Regions from separate parts of the Streptomyces sp. NPDC033270 genome, predicted to be linked through region 1. Evidence: riboswitches for the same ligand, from Rfam matches in the RefSeq annotation. Region 1 holds a riboswitch; the other holds the start of a gene.
The links. A riboswitch is a leader RNA that binds a small molecule or an ion and turns the genes downstream of it on or off. The one in region 1 is predicted to bind cobalamin.

Region 1 (4,857 bases):
TCTCGCTGCTCATGCGGCTGCGTGTGTGTCGCCGTCACTTCCCTCTCCCGATCGGTTCGCCCCAGGACGGATGCCATTCTCCCACTCACCGGAAACGAACACACCGGCCGGTAAGTTCGCACTTCGCGCACTGGTTTGCAGTTCAGCCCCGAAGGCAAGGTAGTCTGTCGGCTCGACCAGGGCGCATAGCTCAGCGGTAGAGCGCTGCTCTTACAAAGCAGATGTCGGCGGTTCAAATCCGTCTGTGCCCACTCACCGCGCAAAACGACGAAGGCCCAGGCCGTCCGATATGCACTCGGATTCCTGGGCCTTGATCGTTTGTTGCCGTGGGTGCGCGGCTCGCCCAGTTCCCTCAGCGTCATGGCGTCGGCCACGGACGTCAGCTCCCCCGGTAGGGAAACAGGTGCACCGACCTTGGGCTCCAGGGGTCTGCGACACTGGTAGCAGCATGTCGGCGCGGCTCGCCGGCGTCCTTCTCCCCGAAGAGGGCGCGAAGCCCACACCGCATTCGGCCCTGGTGCCCAAAGCGGCATGGCGGCTCGATCTCACCATCTGTGGGAGGCATCCGATGCCATTCATCGACATCAAGGTGATCGCCGGAGTTTTCACCCCCGAAGAGAAGCAGAAGATGGTCGAAGATGTCTCCGAGGCGTTGATCGCCATCGAAGGTGAGGCACTGCGACCGGTGACGCATGTGGTGGTCACCGAGACACTCAGCGGCGAATGGGCCGTCGGTGGTAAGGCCCTGACAGCCGAGGACGTTCGGGCCAAGAGGGCCGGCTAGCCCAGCCGGTAGGGCCCTTCGGGCTCCTGTCGGTCGCCGGGCAGCAGTACATCCGCGGCCTGGAGGCCTGCCCCGAGGGCATCGGGTTGGCGGCCCAGCCTTTCCTGCCAAGTAGATGTCGCAGGTTCGAATCCTGTTGTGCCCACAGTGGTGGACCGTGAGGTCAGTGGCCTCCGACTTGTTTGAGTCGGGGGCCGTTTTCGTGCCCGGGGGCGGTGGGGTGGCGGGGGTGAGGGTGAGGGTGCTCCGCGGGCTAATGGGGGCTGTTGTTTGTGGGGTGTGGGGCGTGTATCGTCCCACGTAGTTTGAAGTTTCAAGTAAATGGTCCACGCGGTGTCGTGGTGGGAGATCGGAGAGCGGGTTCATGGCCGTACGACGGCTCAATCACGCGGTGTTGTACGTCCGGGATGTGGCGCGGGCTGTTGCTTTTTACGGTGAGGCGCTGGGGCTCACCGTGGATGTGGAGATACCGGGGCGCGCGGCCTTCCTCAGCGCGCCCGGCTCGCTGAACGATCATGACCTGGGGCTGTTCGCGGTAGGGGCGGGCGCGCCGGGGCCGGAGGCCGGGCGCGTCGGGCTGTACCACCTGGCCTGGGAGGTCGGCACGCTCGGCGAACTCGCCGCGGCCGAGGCGCGGCTCGGCGAGCGCGGCGCGCTGGTCGGCGCCACCGACCACCTCGTCTCCAAGTCCCTGTACGCCAAGGACCCGGACGGCAACGAGTTCGAGGTGATGTGGCGGGTTCCGCGGGAGGACTGGCCGGGGCCGGAGGAGGCGGACCGGCTGCGGCCGCTGGATCTGGCGGTGGCGCTGAGGCGCTGGGGGCCGGATCTGGTGACGGGCGCCGCGGCCGGCTCGGCCACGTGAGGTGAGGCGCGGCCCGCGCGCGCCGTGCCTCAGGAGTCCGCTACCGCTGCCGCCTGCTCTGCCGCCTTCGCCCGGTCTGTCGCCTCCGCGCGCTGTGCCCAGCGCTTCTCCACGCCGCTCAGTCGCCAGTACGCCAGCGCCGCGGCCCACACCACGACGAACAGGCCGACGATGATGAAGCCGACATTGTCGAGGTCGAGGGTCGAGATCCAGCCGGTCAGCGGGTCGTCGAGGGCGAGTTTGTCGTGCAGCACGGTCACCAGCTCGATCGTGCCGATGAAGAAGGCCACGGCGATCGACAGTCCGGTGATGGTGAGGTTGTAGTAGACCTTGCGCACCGGGTTGGAGAACGCCCACTGGTAGGCGAAGTTCATGAACGTGCCGTCGAGGGTGTCGAACAGGCTCATCCCGGCGGCGAACAGCAGCGGCAGGCACAGGATCGCGTACCACGGCAGGCCGGCCGCGGCGCCGCTGCCCGCCATCACCATCAAGGTCACCTCGGTCGCGGTGTCGAAGCCGAGTCCGAAGAGGAAGCCGAGCGGGAACATCTGGCCGGGGCGGGAGATCGAGCGGGTGAAGCGTCCCAGGAAGCGGTTCATGAATCCGCGCGAATCGAGGCGCTGCTCCAGCTCGGCCTCGTCGTACCGGCCGTCGCGCATACCGCGGAAGACCCGCCAGATCCCGGCCAGCGCGATGAGGTTGAGGGCGGCGATGAGGTAGAGGAACGTCCCCGAGACCGTGGTGCCGATGGTGCCGAGGATCTGGTGGGTACGGGATTCGTCGTTGAGCAGGGTGCCGGCGAGCTGGGCGCCGCCCGCCACGAGGGCGGCCATCGCGACCACCACGCTGGAGTGGCCGAGCGCGAACCAGAAGCCCACCGAGACCGGCCGCTTGCCGTCGGCCATCAACTTGCGGGTGGTGTTGTCGATCGCGGCGATGTGGTCGGCATCGAAGGCGTGCCGCATGCCGAGGGTGTATGCGGTGATGCCGAGTCCGGCGCCGAAGACCTGGCTGCCCACGGAGTAGTGGTGCGGGACGACGAGCAGGAAGAGCACGCCGAAGGCGACGACGTGCAGGCCGGCTATGACGGCCATCAGGCCCGCGGTACGGAGGGTGTCCTGCCGGCGCCAGCGGAACGCGGCGGGGGCAGGGGTGTTCGGGGTATCGGTGGACAGGGCCATCCGGCGGTCACGCTCCAGCACCTCGTGGATCAGTTCGTGAGATGCCGTGGCCGGTCTCCTGGCTTACGGGTGCACGCGTCCGTCCCCGCCTTCCCGGCCGCGGGCTGCGGTCAGTGGCGCCGTACGCGCGCCGTGCGCATACGGAAAGGACTGGAAACTCCCCGATCACAGTGGCGAGGGCCGCTCCGGCCTGGGACCACAAGGTCCGGCACCGGTCTTCCCGAACACCACGGCTCGATCACTCTATCTGCCGAGGAGGGCGGGAACTGCCGAGGAGGACGGGTGGAGGTGCGGGCCAGTGGCAGTGGACTCACGGCCGGTGGTCACCGGGAGCGCCGAGGCTCCGGCGGGGCCGGTGGGTCAGAGGCGCCGGGTCAGTAGTCCAAGGACGAGAGGAAGGCGTGCAGTTCGCGGTCGAAGAGCCCGGTGTTCTCCAGATTGACCATATGGGCAGCGCCCGGTATTCGGACTCTTCGGGCGCCGGGGACGGCCAGCGTTATGGCGTGGGCGTTGGCGGAGATGTCCGTACTGTCGAGGTCGCCGTCGAACACGACAGTCGGCACCCGGATCTCGCCCAGACGGTCCGCAGCCCCGACTTCGAGGGGCATCCCGGCGCCCAGCCCATCGGCATGCACCTCCACATTGGCCGCGGCCGAGGCGCGCATCCGCTCACGGAACCCCGGGTGCACGGCGGATGGTTCGCGATGCGGACCGTCCACCCACATCCGCAGGAAGTGCTCGACATAGCGATCCGCGCCGTCCGGTGCGCCGATGGCCGCGACCTGCTCCTTGATGTGCTCCAGGACGAAGGGGTCGGTGAAGGGGCGGCCGCTGATGCCGGGGGAGGCGAGCGCGAGGGCCGTCACCCGATCCGGGTGGGCTATCGCGGTGTCGAGGGCGACCCGCGAACCGTGTGAGAGGCCGACGAGGACGGCGCTGGGGGCGTCGAGCGCGTCCAGGAGGGTGCACAGGTCGTCGTGGTTGGCGTAGTCCCCTTCCACCGTGGAGGACAGGCCGTGGCCGCGGAAGTCGTAGCGGATCGCGCGGAGACCGGAGTTCACCAGCCAGGTGAACTGTTCGTCCCACATGTGCTGGTCGAGCATGCCGCCGTGCAGCAGTACCACCGCGGGGCCCGAGCCGGCCGTCTCATAGAACAGCTCGCCGTCGTCGACCGGCACGAGGCCGTTGTCGACCTCGGACCAGTCGGTGATTGCTCGGGTCATGCTCCGGACCGTCCTTTGTGCGTGGGATGCGTGGAGTGGGTGTGGATTGGGGTGGATGGGCTGGCGAGGTTGGCTAGGTGGTGGTTGTGTCGATCTTGTCGTTACTGTCGCTGCTGTCAGTTTTATCCGGTGGAATGTGTGAGCCGTTCGCCAGGTGCCGGAATTCCTCGCCGAGGCGGTCGAGTACGTGCAGGGTCGTGCGGACGTCCTCGGCGGTCAGGTCGGCCAGTCGCTGCCGCAGCTCCGTCGCCTCGAACTCCTGGATCCCGCGTATCGCCGCCGCGCCCTCGGTGGTGAGCTCGATCAGGGAGGAGCGGCGATGCGCGGGGTTGGGTGCCGTCACGACCAGGCCCAGCTCCGCGGCGTGGTTCACCCAGCGCTGCACCGGCTGTCTGTCGAGCCCCATCGAACGGGCCAACTGCGGCACGGTCCTGGGGCCTTCGCTGTGCAGGGCGTCCAGCAGTGCGTGTTCACCGGCGGTCATGCCCGTGCCGGTCAGCTCGCGCTCCACCGCGCGGACGACCGTCCGGTGCAGTGGCCATAGGCGTCTGATGACGCCGTACAGCAGATCCTCGGCGGGAGTGGACCCGTCGGTGCCCTCCGTCTCGGCGTCGCGCGTGGTGGAGCTGTGCGCTCCGGCGCCATTACCGCCGGTGTCATGCTCTGCGACATCCCCCTCATTGACACTCATGATGTCATGATGACATCGGTGATGTCGTTTGGGAAGGGGCTTGATGCGGAAAGGAGTTGATGGTGGAAGAGCTGATGAGGGAGAGGAGGGCGGATGAAGGTCGGTCTGTTGCG
Region 2 (4,857 bases), on a different contig from region 1:
CACCCCGGCCTCGTCCCCCTGTGCCGCGAGGTGTTCGACGGCGTTCTCGGCGACCGGCCGCACCAGATCGACCGTACCCGCGACGACGTGGCGGTGAGCGCCGCGGACCTGCTCTCGGTGCGCCGGATCAGCGGTCCGCCCACGGCGGAGGGGGTACGTGCCAACGTCGCCGTCGCCCTGCGCTACTTCGCCGCCTGGCTGCGCGGCCAGGGGGCGGTCGCCCTGTACGGCCTGATGGAGGACGCCGCCACCGCCGAGATCGCCCGCGTGCAGATCTGGCAGTGGCTGCGCCACCGGGTCGTCGACCGCGAGACGGTCCTGCGGCTGCTCGACGAGGAGCTCGCCGCGCTCGGCGCCGAGTACCCGTGGGCGGCCCTCGACGCGGTGCGGGACCTGTTCGAACGCAACGCGCTGGCCCGGGAGTTGCCGAGCTTCTTCACCCCGGACGCCTACTCCCGCCACCTCGTGCGGAACGCGGAGAGCCGGTCATGAGCGCGGGCATCCAGCGCGTCGGGGTGGTCGGCGGCGGCCAGATGGGCGCGGGCATCGCCGAGGTGTGTGCGCGGGCCGGTCTCGACACCGTGGTCTGTGAGGCCGACGCCACGGCCGCCCGCGCCGCGCGGGAGCGGGTGGCCGCCTCGCTGGACCGCGCCGTCCAGCGGGGGAAGCTGGAGCCGGCCGCGGCCCGGCAGGCCCTCGCCCGCCTGCTCTTCACCGGCAGCCTGGCGGACCTGGCCGACCGTCAGCTGGTCATCGAGGCCGTGGTCGAGAACGCCGACGCCAAGACGGAGGTGTTCGCCGCCCTCGACAAGATCGTCGAGGATCCCGGGGCGGTGCTGGCGACCAACACCTCCTCCCTCCCCGTCATGCGCCTGGGCATGGCGACCGGCCGCGCCGACCGGGTCGTGGGACTGCACTTCTTCAACCCCGTTCCGGTGCTGCCGCTGGTGGAGATCGTGACCTCCCTGCACACGGCCCCGGAAACGGTCACCCTCGTGGCGGACTTCGCCACCGGTGTCCTGGGCAAGACGGTCGTCCGCTCCCAGGACCGGGCCGGCTTCGTCGTCAACGCGCTGCTCGTCCCCTATCTGCTCGCGGCGATCCGCATGGCGGAGTCGGGCTTCGCCACCGCAGCGGACATCGACACCGGCATGGAGCTGGGCTGTGCCCACCCCATGGGGCCGCTCAGACTCGCGGACCTGATCGGGCTGGACACCGTCGCCTCGATCGCCGAGTCGCTCTACGACGAGTTCAAGGAACCCCTCTACGCCCCTCCCCCGCTGCTCCAGCGGATGGTCGAGGCGGGGCTGCTGGGCCGCAAGACCGGCCGGGGGTTCCACCAGTACGACCAGAACTGAGGGGTCTGGTCCGGCCGGGCTGAGGGGCCCGGACGCGCCGCCGGTGAGGGATCCGGCGGCTGCTCACAAGAGGGCGGGAAACGCATGTGCGGCGTTTCCCGCCCTCGTTGCGCTTCACACCTGTCGACCGCGTGTCTCACCTCACCTTCCGAATGAGGGACCTGGACGTCCCGCGTCACCGGACGGCCCTTAGGCTGACCAGTGCAGCTGGTTCGCCCCGTCCGCCAGGCGGGATGCGTCGCAAGAGGGAACCCGGTGGGAATCCGGGACTGCCCCGCAGCGGTGAGCGGGAACGACCGCCGTCATACGCACTGGGTCCGACGAGAGGGCCTGGGAAGCGACGGCCATTAGGTGTCCTCCCCCGTGAGGACGTGCCCGCGAGTCCGAAGACCTGCCATCTGCCCGGGTGCGAACGACTCGCATCCGGATATCCCGGTGACCTCGAGGGCGGGTCGGCGTACCTACCAGGCGGATGACCGCGCCATGTCGCGCGAGGTCGTCCCGCACGGTTCGCCACCCCTTCGCGCCTTCGTCCCGTCGCCGGGATCTCAGGGATTCGTCTCGCGAAGGAGATCTCCGTGAACACCAAGTCCGCAGCCGCGGCAGCACACGCCACCGTGTACGGCTATCCGCGCCAGGGCCCGGACCGGGAACTGAAGAAGTCGATCGAGGGCTACTGGAAGGGCCGCGTCACCGCCGACGCCCTCCGCGCCACCGCCGCCGAACTGCGCCGCACCACCTGGCAGCAGCTGGCCGGGGCCGGCCTCGACGAGGTCCCGACCGGCGACTTCTCGTACTACGACCACGTCCTGGACACCACCGTCATGGTCGGCGCGATCCCCGACCGCCACCGGGCCGCCGTCGCGGCCGATCCACTCGACGGCTACTTCGCGATGGCGCGTGGCACGCAGGATGTCGCGCCACTGGAGATGACCAAGTGGTTCGACACCAACTACCACTATCTGGTGCCCGAGTTGGGCCCTGACACGACGTTCACCGCCGACTCCGGCAAGCAGGTGGCCGAGCTGACGGAGGCCCTGGCACTGGGTCTGACGGCCCGGCCGGTCCTGGTCGGTCCCGTCACCTATCTGCTGCTGGCCAAGCCCGCGCCCGGCGTGGCCGCCGGCTTCGACCCGCTGACCCTCCTGGACCGCCTGCTGCCCGTGTACGCCGAGGTCCTCGCCGACCTGCGCGCCGCCGGCGCCCAGTGGGTGCAGCTGGACGAGCCCGCCCTCGTCCAGGACCGCACACCGGCCGAGCTCAACACCGCCGCCCGCGCCTACCGCGAACTCGGCGCCCTCACCGACCGCCCCCAGCTGCTCGTCGCCTCCTACTTCGACCGCCTGGGCGACGCCCTGCCCGTGCTGGCCAAGGCTCCGGTCGAGGGGCTCGCGCTGGACTTCACCGAGGCCGCCGCCGCCAACCTGGAGGCCCTCGCGGCCGTCGGCGGACTGCCGGGCAAGCGACTGGTCGCCGGCGTCGTCAACGGCCGCAACATCTGGGCCAACGACCTGGAGAAGTCCCTCGCCACGCTCGGCACCCTCCTCGGCCTGGCCGACCGGGTCGACGTGTCGGCCTCCTGCTCACTGCTGCACGTCCCCCTCGACACGGCGGCCGAGCGGGACATCGAACCGCAGGTCCTGCGCTGGCTCGCGTTCGCCCGGCAGAAGACGGCCGAGATCGTCACCCTCGCCAAGGGCCTGACCCGCGGCACCGGCGCCATCACCGCCCAACTGGCCGCGAACCGGGCCGCCCTGGCTTCCCGGGCCAACTCCCCCATCACCCACGACCCGGCCGTCCGCGCCCGCACCGGCGCGATCACCGGGAGCGACGCCCGCCGCTCGCAGCCCTACGCCGAACGGACCACGGCCCAACGCGCCCACCTCCGCCTGCCGCTGCTGCCGACCACGACCATCGGCTCCTTCCCGCAGACCGGCGAACTGCGCACCGCACGGGCCGACCTGCGCGCGGGCCGGATCGACCCGGCCGGGTACGAGGAGCGGATCAGGGCCGAGATCCAGGAGGTGCTCGCCTTCCAGGAGAAGGCCGGTCTGGACGTCCTCGTCCACGGTGAGGCCGAACGCAACGACATGGTCCAGTACTTCGCCGAGCAGCTCACCGGCTACCTCGCCACGCAGCACGGCTGGGTCCAGTCCTACGGCACCCGCTACGTCCGCCCGCCGATCCTGGCCGGCGACATCTCCCGCCCCGAGCCGATGACGGTGCGCTGGACGGCCTACGCGCAGTCCCTCACCGACCGCCCGGTCAAGGGCATGCTGACCGGCCCGGTCACCATGCTCGCCTGGTCCTTCGTCCGCGACGACCAGCCCCTGGGCGACACCGCCCGCCAGGTCGCCCTGGCCCTGCGCGACGAGGTGGGCGACCTGGAGGCGGCCGGCACGTCCGTCATCCAGGTGGACGAGCCGGCGCTGCGCGAGACCCTGCCGCTGCGCACCGCAGACCGCCCCGCCTATCTGGCCTGGGCCACGGAGGCGTTCCGGATCACCACCAGCGGCGTCCGCCCGGACACCCAGATCCACACCCACATGTGCTACGCCGAGTTCGGCGACATCGTCCAGGCCATCGACGACCTCGACGCCGACGTCATCAGCCTGGAGGCCGCCCGCTCCCACATGCAGGTCGCCCGCGAACTGGCCGCCCACGGCTATCCGCGCGAGGCCGGGCCCGGCGTGTACGACATCCACTCGCCGCGCGTGCCGAGTCCGCAGGAGGCGGCCGAACTGCTGCGCACCGGCCTGGAGGCCATCCCCGCCGAGCGGCTGTGGGTGAACCCCGACTGCGGTCTGAAGACCCGGGGCTGGGCCGAGACCCGGGCTTCCCTGGAGAACCTGGTGGCGGCGGCCCGCACCGTGCGCGGCGAGCTGCCCGCGTCCTGACCGGACGGCTCCCGAGGGGCCGGGGCCACGGGTGCCCCGGCCCCGACGCCGACGCCGAGGAGCAGTCCTCGGCCGAGTACGGGGAACTGCGATGCCCCGACGCCCGCAACCGATCGGGCGCCGATCCCCTCTTTCCTGGAAAGACCGTCAAGGGGGAAGCACCGTGGGTTGGTCACGTATCGCGATCGGCACCGCCGTCGCGGTGTGCGGCGGAATGGTGGTGTGCGCTGTCGGCGCGTCCGGCAGCGCAGCGGCCGACGACGGCAGTCGCGCCAGGAAGAAGACGCAGCTGCTGTTCCAGTCCCACGGCGAGCGGCCGGGTGAGCTCGTCGACCTCCAGGTGGTCGGCGTCGCCACGCGGCACGAGCAAGTCGTCGTGAAGTCCCCGGCCTTCACGCACACCGTCCGGCTCGCCTACCAACGGGACCGGATGGCGGAGCCCTCGTGGGGTCTCGGCTACCAGGCACGGGGCCAGATCGCGATGACGGCCAAGCGCGGCAGGTACCCGCTCACGGTCGAGATCGCCGGGCACGTCGTGAACCGGGGAAAGGTCCATGTGGTGGCTTCGCCACGGCCGTCGTTCGAGGTGAGTGGTTCCCTGC

Region 2: another riboswitch for cobalamin. It lies ahead of metE (5-methyltetrahydropteroyltriglutamate--homocysteine S-methyltransferase); the one in region 1 lies ahead of nicT (Nickel transporter NicT).

The regions. Positions count from the first base shown of each region.
Region 1 covers NZ_JBVIRA010000041.1:24,954-29,810, forward strand. Annotated here, with positions in the region: gene ACZ5XZ_RS36435 (hypothetical protein) at 1-38, opposite strand, end outside; tRNA gene ACZ5XZ_RS36440 (tRNA-Val) at 180-251, shown strand; gene ACZ5XZ_RS36445 (tautomerase family protein) at 449-784, shown strand; tRNA gene ACZ5XZ_RS36450 (tRNA-Ser) at 861-929, shown strand; gene ACZ5XZ_RS36455 (VOC family protein) at 1,149-1,649, shown strand; gene nicT (Nickel transporter NicT) at 1,679-2,830, opposite strand; cobalamin riboswitch at 2,862-3,077, opposite strand; gene ACZ5XZ_RS36465 (alpha/beta fold hydrolase) at 3,205-4,053, opposite strand; gene ACZ5XZ_RS36470 (MarR family winged helix-turn-helix transcriptional regulator) at 4,127-4,744, opposite strand; gene ACZ5XZ_RS36475 (hypothetical protein) at 4,838-4,857, shown strand, end outside.
Region 2 covers NZ_JBVIRA010000001.1:481,732-486,588, reverse strand. Annotated here, with positions in the region: gene aceB (malate synthase A) at 1-492, shown strand, start outside; gene ACZ5XZ_RS02235 (3-hydroxybutyryl-CoA dehydrogenase) at 489-1,358, shown strand; cobalamin riboswitch at 1,550-1,771, shown strand; gene metE (5-methyltetrahydropteroyltriglutamate--homocysteine S-methyltransferase) at 1,937-4,255, shown strand; gene ACZ5XZ_RS02225 (hypothetical protein) at 4,419-4,857, shown strand, end outside.